3 regions of the Carnobacterium gallinarum DSM 4847 genome follow, and region 1 is predicted to be linked to each of the others. Evidence: predicted binding sites of a transcription regulator. Region 1 holds the regulator's gene; each other region holds the start of a gene.

The links. The regulator LexA, encoded in region 1, represses DNA repair genes until DNA is damaged. The targets are predictions, from matches to a motif close to CNAACANNTGTTNG.
Region 2: the regulator LexA is predicted to act here: its motif matches at 3,394-3,407, upstream of uvrC (excinuclease ABC subunit UvrC).
Region 3: the regulator LexA is predicted to act here: its motif matches at 4,241-4,254, upstream of BR43_RS00620 (glycoside hydrolase domain-containing protein).

Annotation. Positions count from the first base shown of each region.
Region 1 is NZ_JQLU01000005.1:2,907,757-2,913,720, forward strand. Features, by position in the region: gene BR43_RS18200 (adenine phosphoribosyltransferase) at 1-433, shown strand, start outside; gene BR43_RS18205 (DeoR/GlpR family DNA-binding transcription regulator) at 710-1,456, shown strand; gene BR43_RS18210 (hypothetical protein) at 1,593-2,045, opposite strand; gene BR43_RS18215 (hypothetical protein) at 2,244-2,537, opposite strand; gene lexA (transcriptional repressor LexA) at 2,674-3,297, opposite strand; gene BR43_RS18225 (DUF896 family protein) at 3,480-3,719, shown strand; gene tkt (transketolase) at 4,051-5,964, shown strand, end outside.
Region 2 is NZ_JQLU01000005.1:1,990,932-1,996,895, forward strand. Features, by position in the region: gene BR43_RS14005 (DoxX family membrane protein) at 1-145, shown strand, start outside; gene BR43_RS14010 (response regulator transcription factor) at 230-919, shown strand; gene BR43_RS14015 (sensor histidine kinase) at 916-1,947, shown strand; gene BR43_RS14020 (dihydrolipoyl dehydrogenase family protein) at 2,017-3,336, shown strand; gene uvrC (excinuclease ABC subunit UvrC) at 3,479-5,248, shown strand; gene BR43_RS19650 (AraC family transcriptional regulator) at 5,374-5,502, shown strand; gene BR43_RS14030 (amino acid ABC transporter ATP-binding protein) at 5,598-5,964, opposite strand, start outside.
Region 3 is NZ_JQLU01000002.1:59,872-65,835, forward strand. Features, by position in the region: gene BR43_RS00605 (hypothetical protein) at 1-35, opposite strand, end outside; gene BR43_RS00610 (hypothetical protein) at 61-558, opposite strand; gene BR43_RS00615 (hypothetical protein) at 1,306-1,833, shown strand; gene BR43_RS00620 (glycoside hydrolase domain-containing protein) at 1,980-4,163, opposite strand; gene BR43_RS00625 (P-loop nucleotide/nucleoside kinase family protein) at 4,885-5,367, shown strand.

The DNA of each region.
Region 1 (5,964 bases):
GGCTGATGGTGATGCTTATCGTTATGCAACAAATCAGATTGTTCAATATGCAAAAGATAAAGGTGTTGAGATGATTGTTGGGCCAGAAGCTCGTGGCTTTATTGTTGGTTGTCCAGTTGCGTATGAGTTAGGTATTGGTTTTGCACCTGCACGTAAAAAGGGCAAGTTACCTCGTGAAACAGTAGAAGTTAGCTACGGTTTAGAATATGGAACAGACATTTTACAAGTTCATCAAGATGCAATTAAACCTGGTCAAAAGGTTTTAGTTTGTGATGATTTATTAGCAACAGGTGGAACGATTGCAGCAACTATTGAGCTAATTGAAAAATTAGGTGGAGTTGTTGTTGGAACAGCATTTTTCATTGAATTAATGGATTTAAATGGCCGTGATAAAATTAAAGGCTATGATATTTTCACATTGATGGAATATTAAGACTAACTCTTTAAAAAGTTGATATAATTACTTTTTATTTGATTTAGTATCATAAGCGATACGATTTTTAAAATAGAGAAAACTGCAAGAAATCCATTTTTATAAATGTTGATTTCTTGCAGTTTTTTATTTCACTTATTAGTTTCAAAATAATAGTTTTACCTCACTCATTTTTTAGTTGGACCTAAGGTATAGATCGTTTTAATTTTGGGAAAAACACAAAAATACTTGAAATTACTTAAAAATACTTATAAAATGAACTAAGGAGGTGTAGTTATGACCCAAGAGAAAAGAATTAGCGAAATAAAAAGATTACTTCAGCAAAAAAACGAATTATCAACGAATGAATTGATTACTTATTTTGCTGTTTCAAGAGATACGATTCGTAGAGATTTACTAGTTTTATCAAAAGAGGGGACGGTTAAAAGAACTCATGGGGGGATTATGAAAATAGCTTCTCAGACATCAATTCCCAGCTACAGTGATCGTTTGTATCAACTAACACCAGAAAAAGAAAAAATAGCGCAATTAGCTAATCAGTTTATTACGTCAAACCAGTTCTATTTTTTTGATGTTTCAACTTCGGTATTGAAACTTTCACAGCTAGTAAAAAAAACGATAACAGTTTATACACATTCACTAGATAATAGCATTGCGCTTTCTGGAAAAGAAGTTGTTTCATTGCACTTATTAGGCGGAGCATTTAATCAGGATGATCGCTTTTTTTATTCATTGAACGAGGCGGAATTGGTTCAAGATGTTCAATTTGAGTGTGCATTTATTGGGGCAGGAGCGATTAATTCAGCTGGCGTTTATTTTAAACATCAGGAAGATGCCTACATTAAAAAATTGATAAAAAAACAAAGCAAGCAGGTAATTCTCCTTGCAGAAAATACAACATTTACTAAAAATGCACCATATAAAGGGTTAAACCTCCAAGATATTGATATTTGGATTACAAATGAAGAACCAACGAAGAGACAACGAGATTTATTTGATGAAAGAACTAAAATCCTTTATTGATAGGTAGTTACGTTTGATTGAAAATAATAGGAGATAGCGTGTTGTAAACGGAAATAAATTAATTTTGAAAACTATGCTAATAAAATTTATAAAAAAACACCAACATATAAATTGCAGTTTTATATGTTGGTGTTTTTTAATTAAAATATAACTCATTTATATAATTTTGATAAGCTTCAAAGATGGCATAAAAGAAAAAGGCGATATAACTTGTTAGATCACGAGAGAATTCTAATAAATCTTCATGAGTTCGCTTTAAGTCACCGGCATCAATTGCATCTTTTAAAAAGATTAAAATGGCTGTATGAAATTCAAAAAAGTAGGCATGTAGCTCTTTTAAGGGGGTTCCCATTGCTGCACGATCCTCAGCAAGGTAACGACAAACATTATCATTAGGTTGATCATTTCGGAAATTATCTATCGCTAAACCAAGATAATAAATTCCTTGTTTTCGTTGTTCATTCGCAAAATTTGTTTCTTTTTCTCTAAGTAGATATTCATTTGTTTTTGTATAGTAGTCAGAGTAATATAAATCAAACAGTTGCTCTTTATGTTCGTCTATGTAATTAACTTCATTAATATAGTCCATCATTAAACTCCTTTTTACAAGTATATTGATATTTTTTTAATATAAGAATGGGAAATTCTAACAAAAACAATCATATAACAAATTTGGTATAAAAAATAGAAGAAAATGATATTTTTTAAAAGAAGTTGTGTAATTGTGAACAAAAAAACAGAAATCTAAGTAGATTTCTGTTTTTTTTATAAGAGCAAGCAAAGTTAATTAAGCAGTTTTTGCTTTAGGTTCACGACCTAAGATAAACTCTAAAATAGTTAATACTACTAGAATACCAACAATAATCATAAAGCTTCCAGATGTTTTAACTCCAAAATCCCATGTATTGTAAATCCAAATAACTACTAAACTGTAAAGAATAGAAAGAATATTTAATGCGCCGAAAGCCCATAAATTTCCATTTTCCTTATTTTTCAAATACATTCCGCAAAGACCAATACTTAAAACGATCCAAGCAACTTGAACTAATAAACTAAACCAATAAAATAAAAATGCAACCATCTTTTTTCCTCCTTTTTTATCCACCTATTAGATTTTAGCACAAATTAAAGTAGAAACAACTAATAGGACTTAAAATAATAAAAATAGTATTCAAATCAAGAACAAACTTGACATGAATACTATGAAATTGCTAAGTTTAAGAAATATGACTACGATAAAGTCCAACTACTTTTCCAAGAATACTTACTTCTTCTAGTATAATTGGTTCTAATGTATCATTTTCTGGTTGTAGACGATAATGGGTTTGCTCTTTGAAGAATCGTTTACATGTTGCTTCATCTTCATTTGTCATAGCGATAACGATATCACCATTGTCAGCATTTGCTTGTTTGCGTACAATGACATCGTCACCATCAAGAATCCCAGCATTAATCATACTTTCACCACGAATTTTTAACATAAACAATGAATCTGCATCGTAATTAAGATGCGGTGGAATTGGAAAGTAGTCACTAGCATCTTCTACAGCTAGAATTGGTTCACCAGCTGTTACAGTTCCTAATAAAGGTATTTTATCAGAAGGCACACCTAACTTTGAAAGACCAGCAGCTGTTAATTCAATTGCTCTGGGCTTACTTGGATCACGTTGGATATAACCGTTCTTTTCAAGGCGAGAAAGATGCCCATGAACAGTTGATGTTGAAGAGAGGGAAACTGCAGTACCAATCTCACGAACAGTTGGTGGATAACCTTTTAATTGCACCTGTTCATGTATGTACTGAAGTACCTCAATCTGTCTTGATTCTGGTGTTTTACGCATAATTTAGTGCACCTCATTTCTCTTATGATTTCTTGAATATAGAATACCATAGTTTTGAATAAAAATCAAACAGATGTTCGTATTACTTTTTTAGAATAAAAAAATAATCAAAGGAATATATTTTTTTGATTATTTTTGGTATAGTAATGTAAGTAGAATGAAAGAGATGGAGTGAATGGATTATGTTAGGAAAAAATAAAATTGCACGTATTAATGAATTGGCAAATAAGGCTAAGGCCGACGGATTAACCTTAACAGAACAAACTGAGCAAAAAAAATTAAGAGAAGAGTATTTAGCTGCGTTTCGTGGTGGAATGCGTAACCATATTGAGGGAATGAAAGTCGTAGATGATGATGGAAAAGATGTCACACCAGATAAGCTAAAAGACATTCAAAAAGAAAAGGGACTACATGGTCGCTAAAAAAATGAGTTTACTAAGAAAATCTCTTAGTGAACTTTTTTAATATCTATAATTAAATCTAAATTTGGTAAGTTAAAAAGTAATTTAGATATGAATAATAGTGAAAAATACTTAAATTTAAAAAAACGAAAGTTTTTATTGTTAAATTTTATGTTAAAATTAAGTGGATTTTAAGAACTCAAAAGCTAGTTGTATAAAGGTTTTATTTACCTAAAAAGATAAAGGAAGAGTGCTACAAAAAGAAAAATCTATGAGAAACTTGCTAGAAAGCGTTGCACAAATGCAAATAAAACAGTAGAATAAAGGTATAAAAACCGAGAGGATGATTTAATTGTTCGATACAACTGACCAACTTGCAGTAAACACGATTAGAACACTGAGTATTGAGGGGATTCAAAAAGCAAATTCAGGACATCCTGGTTTACCGATGGGTTCTGCTCCAATGGCGTATACTCTTTGGACAAAACACTTAAAAGTTAATCCTAAAAATTCAACTTGGGTAGACCGTGATCGTTTTGTGCTTTCAGCAGGACATGGCTCAATGCTATTATATAGCATGCTTCATTTAGCAGGCTATCAAGTAACAATCAATGATTTACAAAATTTCCGTCAATGGGGAAGTAAAACTCCGGGACATCCAGAAGTTCATCATACAGATGGAGTTGAAGCAACAACTGGCCCGCTTGGTCAAGGAATTGCGAATGCTGTGGGGATGGCAATGGCTGAAGCGCATATTGCAGCTACGTATAACAAAGAAGGACACAAAATTGTCGATCACTTTACCTATGCATTATGTGGGGATGGCGATTTAATGGAAGGCGTGTCTGCAGAAGCAGCAAGTATGGCAGGACATCTAGAATTAGGAAAATTAGTCGTTTTATACGATTCAAATGATATTTCATTAGATGGACCAACTTCAAAAGCCTTTACTGAGAATGTAGGCAAACGTTTTGAAGCATATAACTGGCAACATATATTAGTTAAAGACGGTAATGATTTAGCTGAGATTGAGAAAGCTCTTGAAGCAGCAAAAGCTGAAACGAAAAAACCAACTTTAATTGAAGTGAAAACTGTCATCGGATTTGGGGCACCAAATCAAGGGACATCTAAAGTTCATGGAGCTCCACTTGGAATTGAAGGAATTGCAGCTGCTAAAAAAGTGTATGGTTGGGATTATCCTGATTTTACAGTTCCAGCTGAAGTAACTGCACGTTTTAAAGAAACAATGATTGATAAGGGTGCAGAAGCTGAATCAACTTGGAATGAAACTTTTGCAGCTTATAAAGGTGCTTATCCAGAATTAGCAGCTCAATTTGAACAAGTAATGTCTGGCAAATTACCAAGTGATTGGGATAGCGAACTGCCAGTTTATGAACTTGGTGCAAGTGCTGCATCTCGTGTAACAAGCAGTGAAACAATTCAAGCACTATCTAAAAAAATTCCAGGTTTCTGGGGTGGATCAGCTGATTTATCAGCATCAAATAATACAATGGTTACAGGGGAAAAAGATTTTGAACCTGGTCAATATGAAGGACGTAATATTTGGTACGGTGTGCGTGAATTTGCAATGGCAGCAGCTATGAATGGAATTGCTTTACATGGTGGCTCTCGGATTTATGGCGGAACATTCTTTGTCTTTACTGACTATTTCCGTGCAGCGATTCGTTTAGCAGCAATTACCAGCACACCAGTAACGTATGTTTTAACACATGATTCAATTGCAGTTGGGGAAGATGGCCCAACACATGAACCAATTGAACAATTATCAAGTTTACGTGGTATGCCAAATCTTTCAGTAATTCGTCCAGCAGATGGAAATGAAGTTGTAGCAGCTTGGGAACAAGCAATCACTTCAACAGACCATCCAACAGTACTTGTCTTGACTCGTCAAAACTTACCTGTTATCGAAGGCACTAAAGAAAATGCACGTAAAAATGTAGCTAAAGGTGGTTATGTAATCTCACCACAAGATGGCGCAACTCCAGCAGGAATCTTGATTGCAACAGGATCAGAAGTAGCATTGGCTATCGAGGCTCAAAAAGTCTTGAAAGCGGATGGACAAGATGTAGCTGTTGTTTCAATGCCAAGTTTTGATTTATTCTTGAAACAAGACAAGGCGTATCAAGAAAGTGTTTTACCAACAGCTGTTCGTAAACGTGTTTCAATTGAAATGGGCGCAACTTTTGGTTGGGAACGTTTTGTTGGACTTGATGGAGCGATGATTGGAATCGATAAATTTGGTGCA
Region 2 (5,964 bases), 920 kb from region 1:
TAATTTTTGGTTATCGAATATGATTTATATTTATCCCTTCTTATTAGTTGGCAGTATCATTTTATTAAATTGGTATCCTCAAACATTAAGCTATACATTATGGACGGCTTTAGACAAGTTAAACATACGTGAAAGAATGACTTAAAACAAGTAGGATAAATCTGGATAAATAGTGTGAGCTGAGGAAGTTTCTTTAGTTTGCACTATTTATTAAAAAGGTAGTGAGGAAATGAAACAAACGATCTTATTGGTTGACGATGAAAAAACAATTATTGATATTTCTAAAAAGTATCTAGAAAAAGAAGGCTATAAAGTGTATCAAGCAATTAGCGCAAAAGAAGCCTTTGCAATTTTCAATACTGAAAATATTGATTTAATCATAACGGATATTATGATGCCAGAAATTGATGGATATGAATTTATGATTGATATATTGGAAAAGAATGAACAAATTCCATTTATTTTTATCACAGCTAAGAATGCCAATCAGGATAGGTTGTACTCATTAACGTTAGGTGCGGATGACTATATTACAAAGCCCTTTAATCCATTGGAGCTTGTTTTGAGAGTCAAAAATATTCTACGAAGAGTGTATGGTGAAGTAGATAATACGATTAAGATAAATAATCTTGAAATGGATTTAGACCGTCGAATTGCAAAAATTGGTAATGACTCCTTAGATTTAACGACGAAAGAATTCATGTTGTTGTGGGTTTTAGCAAAAGATCCAGAGAGAGTTTTTTCAAAGTCAGAAATCTTGAATCTTGTTTGGAACAGTCACTATGAGAATGATCGAAATACAGTAAACGTTCATATTCATCGTTTGCGTGAGAAATTAAATCAAGTTGCTGATGCTGAAAATGCACCGATGATTAAGACGGTGTGGGGAACAGGGTATAAAATTGAGGGAATAAAATGACGTTAAGAAAAACACTTTACTTTACTTATATTGGGATATTGTTGCTAGTACTAATGATTACGATGTACTTTGTAGAAGCGATGATAGTCGATCAAAAGACAGCTAATATCGTTATATTAGCAGTATTAACAATCACACTGATTTTATCTTGTGTGAATTATCTTGTGATGAGTCCTATGTTGAAAGTCCTTTTAGTATTGCAACGTACGAGTCAAAAGAACGCAGCGGGTGAATTTATAACCATTCCTAATAAAACGTTGATTAAGGAAATTGCTATGTTATTAAAGGATTATAATCAAATGGTGAACCAGCTGGAAAAACAAGTTACTCAAATAAAACAAGTAGAGAAAGAAAAAAGTGAAATGATTTGCAACCTTTCTCATGATATTAAAACGCCCGTATCTTCCCTTATTGCACTAGGACAAGCCTTATCTGATGATATATTGGAAGAGTCTGAAAAAATATATTATCTTCAAGCAGTTTTAGATAATTGTTACCGAATTTCTGATTTATCAGATGAGCTATTTCAAGTTGTAGAAAGCGATAAAATTGCATTAGAAAGTAGAAAAGATGAGATTTGGTTAGATACGATTTTAATTAAAGTTTTAAATGCCTTCAAAGGAAAGATTGATTATTCTAAAAGAGAAATCAGTGTTGATGGAATGGATATGACAAAACCTATTTATTCAGATGAATCCTCTATTTACCGAATATTATATAACGTGATTGACAATAGTTTAAAATACTCTCAGTCAGGCACATCTATCAAAATTAAAATAATTGAACAACTGAACTATGTAGAAATTCGTATAAAAGATTATGGGCAAGGAATCTCCTTAAGGGAACAGGAAAATATTTTTAAGCGAACCTACCGTGTGGAGAAATCTAGAAACCTAGAAACTGGCGGACATGGATTAGGATTGTCGATTAATAAACAGTTACTTCAAAATATCGGTGGTTCTATTTCTGTATTTTCAGAGATTGAAATGGGCAGTACGTTTTATATTAAAATTCCTTATAGTTACTGATGTATCGGCATAATCAAAATGAATGAGTTCGTTGAAAATATCAAGAGGAAGAACATAAGTGAGGACGAGGTGAAGGATAAGATGGAATATGATGTTGCGATAATTGGAAGTGGACAGGCGGCTTGGAATGCGGGAATAACCTTATCAAAAAGTGGTAAAAAAGTTTGTATGATTGAAAATGATTTATGGGGCGGAACTTGTCCGAATAGAGGATGTGATCCTAAGAAAATTTTTAGCAATGCAGCTTTTCAACACTATAAAACGAAAAAAATGGAAGGAGTAGGCGTCGGAAAAGTTGAAGAGATGTCTTGGCAGAAATTAATGGCGTTTAAAAATAAACTGATATCTCCCTTGTCTCATGAATTAAAATCAAGTTTTGAACGTACAGGAATTGATACGAAAAATGGATTTGGTCATTTTAAAGAAGGAAGATTGTATGTAGATGAAACCGAGGTGCAGGCAGAAAAAATAATTTTAGCTTTAGGCCAAAAGCCTGTAATTCCCGAGATACATGGAAATGAATGGATTCACGATAGTTATCATTTTTTCGAGATAGAGGAGCTTCCTAAAAAAATGCTAATCATTGGTGGTGGATATATAGCCTTTGAGCTGGCCTCCATCGCGAATCAAGCTGGAAGTGATGTAACTATTATTCATCGGAACAATCGACCATTAAGACAATTTCCACAAAAAATAGTGTCAAAATTAGTGGATGAAATGCAAAAGCAAGGAATTAAATTTGTATTTGATGCTAGTGTTGAAGAGGTTGAAATAAATGGGGAGACTCTAATTGCTCATACGACTAAAGGCATCATTAAATCAGATTATATCCTTTCTGCGATTGGGAGATCGGGTGATTTTGAAAAGATGCACTTAGATTTAGTCGGTGTGAAAACCGATTCTAATGGGGTCATCGTAAACGAATATTTGCAAACAGAAAATGAAAACATTTATGCTATCGGAGATTGTGTCAGTAAAAGTGTACCTAAACTAACGACTACGGCTATTTTGGAAGGGCATTATGTGGGGCAATTATTTTTAGGGAAAACAGAGCAACCGATTAACTATCCCGTACTATCAACAGCAGTTTTTTCTTTCCCGAGAATGGCAAAGGTGACTACAAATTCAATCGTTCATTCTAAAAAATATGTTGATTTAGCTGAAAGCTCATTCACATTCAACTTACATTATGAAAAAGAAGTTCCTTCATTATTGGAATTTGATAACAATAATCAACTGGTGAATGCAACGATTCTAAGTAATGAGGCAGATGTTCTTGTTAATGATTTAACTATTTTATTAACAAATCAAATAACAGGGGACAAGCTAAGCGAGAGTATCTTAATTTTTCCAACGGTTCAAGATAGCTTAAAAGAAATTTTAGCTTGAAATAGTTGTAAAATGGGTTTCTATTTCTTGAGTAGGAGCCTTTTTTATTTATAAAAAAGAACGTTTGTGCGTATACTTCTTTACAAATTGCCAGAAAAGCTATACAATAAAGCCAATTTGAGAGGTATAGGAGGAAACAGCTTTGAAGACAAACTATTTAGATCATAAATTAGCCCTTTTGTCAGAATTACCAGGCTGTTATCTGATGAAAAATACTCAAAATGAGATTATTTATGTAGGGAAAGCTAAGAATTTGAAAAAGCGTGTTCGTTCTTATTTTCGTGGCACACAAGAAGGAAAGACTTTTTTATTAGTTGAAGAAATTGTTGATTTTGAGACAATCGTGACCTCAACCGATAAAGAAGCCTTGCTGTTGGAGATTACGTTGATTCAAAAACATCAGCCTAAATACAATATTAAACTAAAAGCAGGGTCTAGCTATCCTTATATTAAGATTACAGGTGATCGAGATCCTCGGATTATAATTACTTCTGATGTGGAAAAAGATGGTGGTTCGTATTTTGGACCTTATCCAAATGTTTATGCAGCCACTGAAACGATGCATTTTATTGAAAAGGTTTATCCGTTGAAGCGATGTGTTGGAAAACAAAGACGAGCTTGTTTGTACTATCATATGGGGCAATGCTTAGGACCTTGCGATCATGAAGTTCCAGTAGAAATTTATGAAGCCCAAATTAAACGAATCAAAGCTTTTTTAAATGGTGATACGTCTAAGGTAAAAGCCGAATTAAGAGTAAAAATGTTAGCGGCAGCTACGGAAGAAGCTTATGAGCGAGCAGCTGAATACCGGGATCAGATTCGTTATATTGAAGCAACAGTTGAAAAACAAAAAATGATTTCAACAGATCATACACCACGTGATATTTTTAGTTTTTATTTAGATAAAGGATGGATTTCCATTCAAGTTTTCTTAATTCGTCAAGCAACTTTGATTAAGCGTGAAGCCGCATTATTTCCAAGTACAGAACGTGGTGAAGAGGAGTTAGCAACCTTTATTTTACAATTCTATCAGGAAAAAAATCATTTAACTCCACGCGATATTTTGGTACCAGAAAAAGTTGAAACAGCGTTATTAAGTGAAATATTAGGCGTTCCCGTTCGAGTTCCTGTTCGTGGTCCTAAAAAGAATTTATTAGATTTGGCAACACAAAATAGTAAAATCGCACTTAATGAACATTTTAGTTTATTGGAATTAGATGAAGAAAAGACTATTGGGGCGGTGGAGGAATTATCGCAAGCATTAGGTTTGCCTTTAGTGAAACGAATTGAGTCTTTTGACCATTCTAATATTCAAGGAACATCACCGGTTTCAGCGATGGTGGTTTATGAAAATGGGCGCCCAGCTAAAAAGGATTACCGTAAGTTTAAAGTAAAAACAGTTGAAGGCAGTAATGAAGCTGCGACGACTGAAGAAGTTATTCGTCGGAGGTATTCACGTTTATTGAAGGAAAAACAGCCAATGCCAGATCTAATCTTGATGGATGGTGGAGCAACTCAAGTTCGAGCTGCTTTAAATGTATTGGAAAATGAACTAGGATTAACGATTCCAGTTGCAGGTATGGTGAAGAATGAAAAGCATCGTACGTCTAGCTTAATTTTAGGTGAGGCATTGACACCAATCTCATTAAAATCCACTAGCCAAGCTTTTTATTTACTTCAACGAATCCAAGACGAGGTCCATCGATTTGCAATTACTTTTCATCGACAAGTCCGAAGTAAAAACAGTCTGTCTTCTTTATTGGATCAAATCCCAGGAGTAGGTCCAAAAACACGAGTAAAATTATTAAAGCATTTTGGTTCACTGAAAAAGTTAAAAGAAGCTGAATTAAGTGATATTCAAGCTTTGGGGATTTCTAAAAATGTGGCTTTGTTGATTAAGATTCGGTTGTAGAGTAAGCCTTGTTCAGTAATCTTGCTTAAAAAATACTATTCTTAAAATAAGTTCAAAGACAATTAAAAATGTTCGTCTATGTTTGCATTTATTACTTCATTCAATGAATAAATACAATCGGAACCATTTCTAATTCCGTTGGATATAAAGATTCTTTGACTTTTTCCAAAGCTTTTAAAAAATTCTATCAAATTTCACCTACAGAGTTTAGGATGATTAATGGGACGGAGAAATATCAGTGGCTTATCGGATGACAAGTACGTTATAATTTGAGTAGAAGAAGACACATGTAAGTAAAAATAGAGGATAAAATCATCCATTGATGATTTTATCTTCTATTTTTAATGAGTTAAATTAAAACTTTATCTAAGAAATTTTTTGTCCGTTCATTTTTAGGATTTGAGAAGACTTCCTCAGGTTTGCCTTCTTCAACAATATAGCCACCATCCATAAAGATTACACGGTCAGCAACTTCTTTAGCAAAGCCCATTTCATGAGTCACAACAATCATGGTCATGCCTTCTCGAGCTAATTTTTGCATAACTTCTAGAACATCTCCAACCATTTCTGGATCTAGCGCACTAGTTGGTTCATCGAAAAGCATAATATCTGGAGACATTGCTAAAGCTCTAGCAATAGCCACACGTTGCTTCTGTCCACCTGATAATGAACTAGGATAAGCATCAGCTTTCTCTTGTAATCCAACTGTTTCTAAT
Region 3 (5,964 bases), on a different contig from region 1:
AAAGAAAACAGTTTTCTATTAATTGTTTTTTTCATAGTATACACCTACTCTCTTAGCATCTTATTGAATCCCCTGTACATGGTAGTTCTGTCCAGTTCTAGGGTTATCGACAAGAAAATAGAAATACCCTGACGTATTTATTGTATACGGTGATCCGCTTAAAGGTAAATTATAACGTTGACTAACATTAGAAGGGTTTCCTGGATTAGCTATAGTATTTACACCAAATCCACCTAATCTAAAGGTTAGTCTAAAGTTATTTGTAGTACTAGAAGAAAAGGAAATTCCACTATATCTAGTTCCCGATCCCGAAAAATTTTCTGACTGATAAGATGCAGAGTTGTTAAGCCATTTAACTGTTGTTGGCGGGACAACTGCTCGTGTTACAAGGTTAGAGCTAATTTCGGGGCTAACTTCTATACCAAATTTATCATAAATAACCACATCTGAATTATTAGATTCATCTGCATGTGCTACTGTATTTCCTGAAAAAGAGGGAAGTACAATTACTGACAATGTTGACAACATAAAAATTAAACTTACAATATTTTTTTTCATAAAACGACCTCCAATATATTTTAATTTTATTATACATAATATGAATATATTAGTAAAGGTGAAAAGCAAATGTTTTTTAGATTTTTGAAAATGTAAGTGAAACTATCGTGTTCCAAAATTTAAAATCATCAATTAAAACACTAATAAAATTGATTATTGGTTAACAATATAACACTCATATTTCTATATAGATAAATTATCCATACAAATTCCCTAACGCATTTTAACCTTTAAATTAAAAATTTTCTCATAATAAAATCGATCTAAATCAAAATAAACTTCCTGCGAAATGTTAAAACACGTTAAATTAAGGAAGGGTTGACTAAAAAAGATTAGACACCTGTCATTTCAAACGATTTTTTTGTGTACCACTCATATTTAACAACAAGTGAGTACATTCTTTTTCATTTTAACCTTAAATTTATACACTCCTTTAAATTTCTGTTAAAATCCGTTCGCTAATACAAAATTAACATATTCGAGAATAATTAACAATTTATTATGATTTGATTTTACTATATACTTTATTTTTACTTCGATATACGCTATAATCCTGATGAAACACATCGACGAAAATACAATTCTATTTCAAAGTTTAGTTTTGATAAAAATTAATAGACTTTACAATCGGAAATACTTTTAAATCGACTCTATTCAATTTTATTCCCAATAATTGTTTGTCTAATTTGATTTTACTAAAACTTTGTAACAGATCCCTAAATACTAGCAAATATTGGAGGTATCATCATGATAGCAAACTACCCTTTTCTTAGTCTTACTTGTTTTTTTATTCTATTATGCTACATTTCACTTATTTTATATAAAATTAAAGTCAAAATGTTTTATAAAAAAAACTCTTATCGTAAAATCAAGTTGAAAGATCACCCGCTCTATTTAATTTATCCTTTTGAAAAAAAAATATATGTATTTATTTGGATTCTTTACATTCTTTGGATTATATTAGCCACGGGTGGATTATTCTTGATTTTTTCAAATTCAGGTAGCAATAATAATCTTGTTAAACTTGGAATAATTTTTCAAGTACTAGCCACCTTCACCTCTTTTATCTTAGTTGCTAATTATTTCCGATTTTTAAAAAAAACAAAGTCCGCTATAAATAAATGGTCTATTTCTAATCCTTCAGAAGAAAAAAAATTTGTAGTTTTTCCTTCAAACATTGTAATTTATAAAAAAGTAGGATATATTAGCTTTTTACTTACTGAAATTTTTTTCATAGTATCAATTATTACAGAATATTTAAATATAGTGTATTAAATAAGAAGCAATTAGATTGGAACTATTATAACCAATCTAATTGCTTTTAACTATTTAAAACACCTAACTTATAATTCTCCTGAAATTCAACTCCTTAAACAGTTGACTGGCACCACTGGTAAGGAATTCTGTAATTGTTTTGCTTATCAAGAAATTAGTTCTTTTCCCCACGTGATTACAGATATAAAAACAGACGCAATAGCTACTGAACCAATTCCTATTACTTCTACAGGGAGCAGATATATAATTCCCGCTATAACAGCTATTCCACCTACTGTCTCAAAAATTTCCGGCATACTATTATTTTCAACTGACTTCGTTACCAGTTCATAGTCTGCAACAGGAACCGGAGTAACATTACTTTGATTTACATAGATTTCAATAATCAATTCTAATCTTTCTGTTAATGTTTTCCCATTTCGTTTTATTTTATACTCACTTTTCACAATGATTTTCGTTCCTATTTTCCTATTTCGTGCAGCTAAACCAGTTTCAATTATCCCATTTTTTACTGTAGGTCCTAATCGATTAATTGCACTTTCAATACTATTACTTTTTACGTCTTTAAAAATAGTATTGTACTTATCAAGTGTTTCTTGTATTGGATTAAGGTATACTTTCATGTCTGCAATACCATTTGTTACCACAATTTTAGCCGTTCCTTCTTTTGAATCAGAAGACCAAGTGTTCCTTGCTGTTAAATAAAGATCAATTGCACCTAAATGTTGTTCATATATCTTATTGGGCACAATAATAACTTCTTTGAAAAAGTCCTGCAAATTCAATCCATTCAATATATTATGACTGATAGTATTCACTTTCTGACTAGAATCAATATCAAAATTTTTCACTCCCGCATCTCGTCCAGAAGAAGCAACTTGATCAATTGGAAACAACATGTCTCCTCTACCCACGGTCATTTCAATAAATTGGTCGAATGCCCACTCTTTAGGCATTTTAAACCCTAAATTCCCACTAAACCCTGTGGACATATCTGATACAAAACAATTGGTTACTGCTCCAGCATCAACGGCTCTTTGACAAACGTTTCGAGTACCGTAAATACCTGTTTTGTATAAAGAAATAGTTGAAAGTGCATCATGAACTGCTTTGATATAAGGTAATACTGTAGAGTCAATATTTCCGTCCAAAACGTCTACATCGACAGCAAAGTAAATAGTTGCACCTGTTGGAAATCCTAATTCCATTGCTGCATTACTAGCTAAAATAGCATCTGTTTTACCTTGTGAACTAGTAAAGTAATTTTCTTCCCAACCTCCATCTTGATAGATAGGGAAAATGCTAAAACCCTCGTTAACCAAATTTTCAATTTCTTCACTGGTTAAATACTTGTTTCGTTTATTTGCTCCAGTTCCAACGGATCCAGTTAAATATCTTCCCACTACACTAAAATCAATAGACTTTAAATACTTTATTTGTTCTAGTGATAATTGTGTTGAGGTATCACAAGCAATTGAATCTCTACTTGTATTTCCTGCACTGGACAATAATCCTTTAATAACAGTCATATCAGCAGTAGCTGAATACGAAGGCAATTTCATGAATTTTCTAAATGAAATAACTTCATCTCCCAGACTACTCGAAAAGACGCCATTAAAGTCTCCGGATTTATAAAACCCATTCACATATAATCCCCATTGAATAATTTTAACAACATTACCAGTAGCACCGATATTGACGACAGGTGTTCTACTAGTAGTACCAGGTCCATAGATTCCATTGGCTTCCGAAGGGCTCATTCCAATTTCTGCTTGTAAAGCATAAATTAAAGCTGTATTCGTTTCTCTTTGATAAATACCATCACAGGGTAAAATACCAAAGTACGGTTGATAAGATGCATTTAAGTTTTGTTGCATTGTTCTAATTTTTGAATCCCCTCCTGGGACTAATACAAAGGCACTCATATCAAATAATGCTTTTAATAAAGCTACCGTTAATTTTCCGTTACTAGCCACACCTGCATTTTTTTGCAATGTACTAATAGCTTCTTCGGTTTTTGTAGTATATTTCCCATCAAAGGCCTCCGGAGACATCCCTTTGCACCAAAAAGCACCTTGAATTAAATAAACAAGATTCCCAGTATAACCTATTTTTAATTTAGGCAATAAATCATCAGCTTTTTTTTGTGTTGTTGGACCAAAATTATCCGATAACTCAGTAATCCCACATTCATGTTGGAACCCTCTAATTAGACCGTAAATAGTCGGCCATCCTGTCTTTCCATTTTCAGGTACACTGCCAAATCCCTGAACATTCTTATACGTTTTATTTAACCATTTTTGTGTTGATAATACCATTTGATCTACCATGTTACATTCCTCCTATATCATTTTTTTATTAAGTCAAAGTATTTCTACAAGGATCGTCACCCTTGTTCTTCTAACATAGAACATACGTTCGTGTCTATTATATAAATAAAATGATGAAATTGCAACTTTTATTTCATTTATTATTAATCGTACGATTAGATAATATTTAATAGATGAGACAACTTTTACATGCAGCTTTTAAAAAACGAAAAAAGAGTAGTCAAGAACTTATAAGTTATTGACTACCCTTTTTTTATTGTGACTAGTAATTTTAGTATGACGCACTTTAATGGTGGCACGCAAACCTACATAAACTACTTAGGTTAAATCAATCAATAGATTACACCCTAATGGTTGATTTTAATTCCCTAAATAAATATTTCTAATGACCACCCATACTACACTCTAGAAAGTTCTAAAAATGGGATTAAAAATAAATGACAATAAAGTATACCCTATTGTCATTTGTTAAAATGTAAAATATCAGCTAGTGCCAATTAGATTTTGCTGCAAGTCTTATCGATACAAATTCCCTTTAGGCGCTTGGGACCTCGCTTACAAATATGTTTAACACGATACACAATAAAATCTATGATTATCAAAAAACAGCGATCTTTGGAAAACAATCATCTTTTTTTAAACATTGTATTTTAAAATTAAAATTTAAATTCCTTTTCCTCTATTGATATACTATTTCATAATATAGAAAGGAAGAAAATTTATGAATAAAGTCATTTTAATGTGTGGAGTTAGCGGCGCAGGAAAGACAACTTTTTCAAAAGAAAAAGAAAAGGATGGATACATAAGGCTATCTATAGATGAACTTATCTGGGAAGATTATGGCGTATATGGTGTCGATTACAAATCTGAAGAATATGAAAAAGTGTCGGCCTTATCATCCACGAAGATGAAAGAACTAACTATTAAGTATGTGCAGAAAGGAAAAAATGTTATCGTAGATTCCAGTTTTTGGTCAAAGAGCCATCGAGATAGTTATCGTAAATTACTAGAAGATTATGAAGTAGAAATTCAAGTAGTTTACCTCAAAGCCGATTACGCCATACTTAAAAAACGCTTGGAAATTCGAAATCAAACTCAAACTGCTAATTCAGCTTTTCCAATTACTGAGGATATCCTTAAACGATTTTATTCAGGGTTTGAAGAACCCATAAATGAAAATGAAATTGTTATCATTCAAAGTTAAGTCTTAAAATGATTACCCACTTACTGTGTACTTGAAAGATACACAATTTCAGAAAAACAACGGGTAAACCATGTATATTTGAGTCAATTTAGCTAATTTCATTCTATTTTATACTTTTTGCCAAAAACAGTAGTTAATTACAATTTGATTTTGCCACAAGTTTTGGTACAGTTTTAAGTAAAAAAACAGCCTTTTTAAGGCTAATTTTGAAAACGGCATAAACAAATGTTTTTGCCTATCCCGTAAATCATAAAATGAAATTCATTATTCATTTAAAAAATAAGATCAACTAGAAAATTCTAGCGTCTCTTTTTTAATATTATTCTCTATATTTAAAAACATAGTATTTGATCACTCCAGGTTCTATTAAAATCAATAACATGAAAAGTAGTCACCAACTTATAAGTTGTTGACTACCCTTTTAAAGTGACGTAAACCTTATCTGCTATTTCACTTTTATAATTCATAAAATAAGGTAAAAAAAAAGAGCAGAGAAGATAAAAAACACTCTTCTCTCTCAGGAATTAGACATGTCCGCAATTGGACCTTAATCTATAAAAAAATAATGCCTGCAATTAGGCCAGTTATTACTATAAG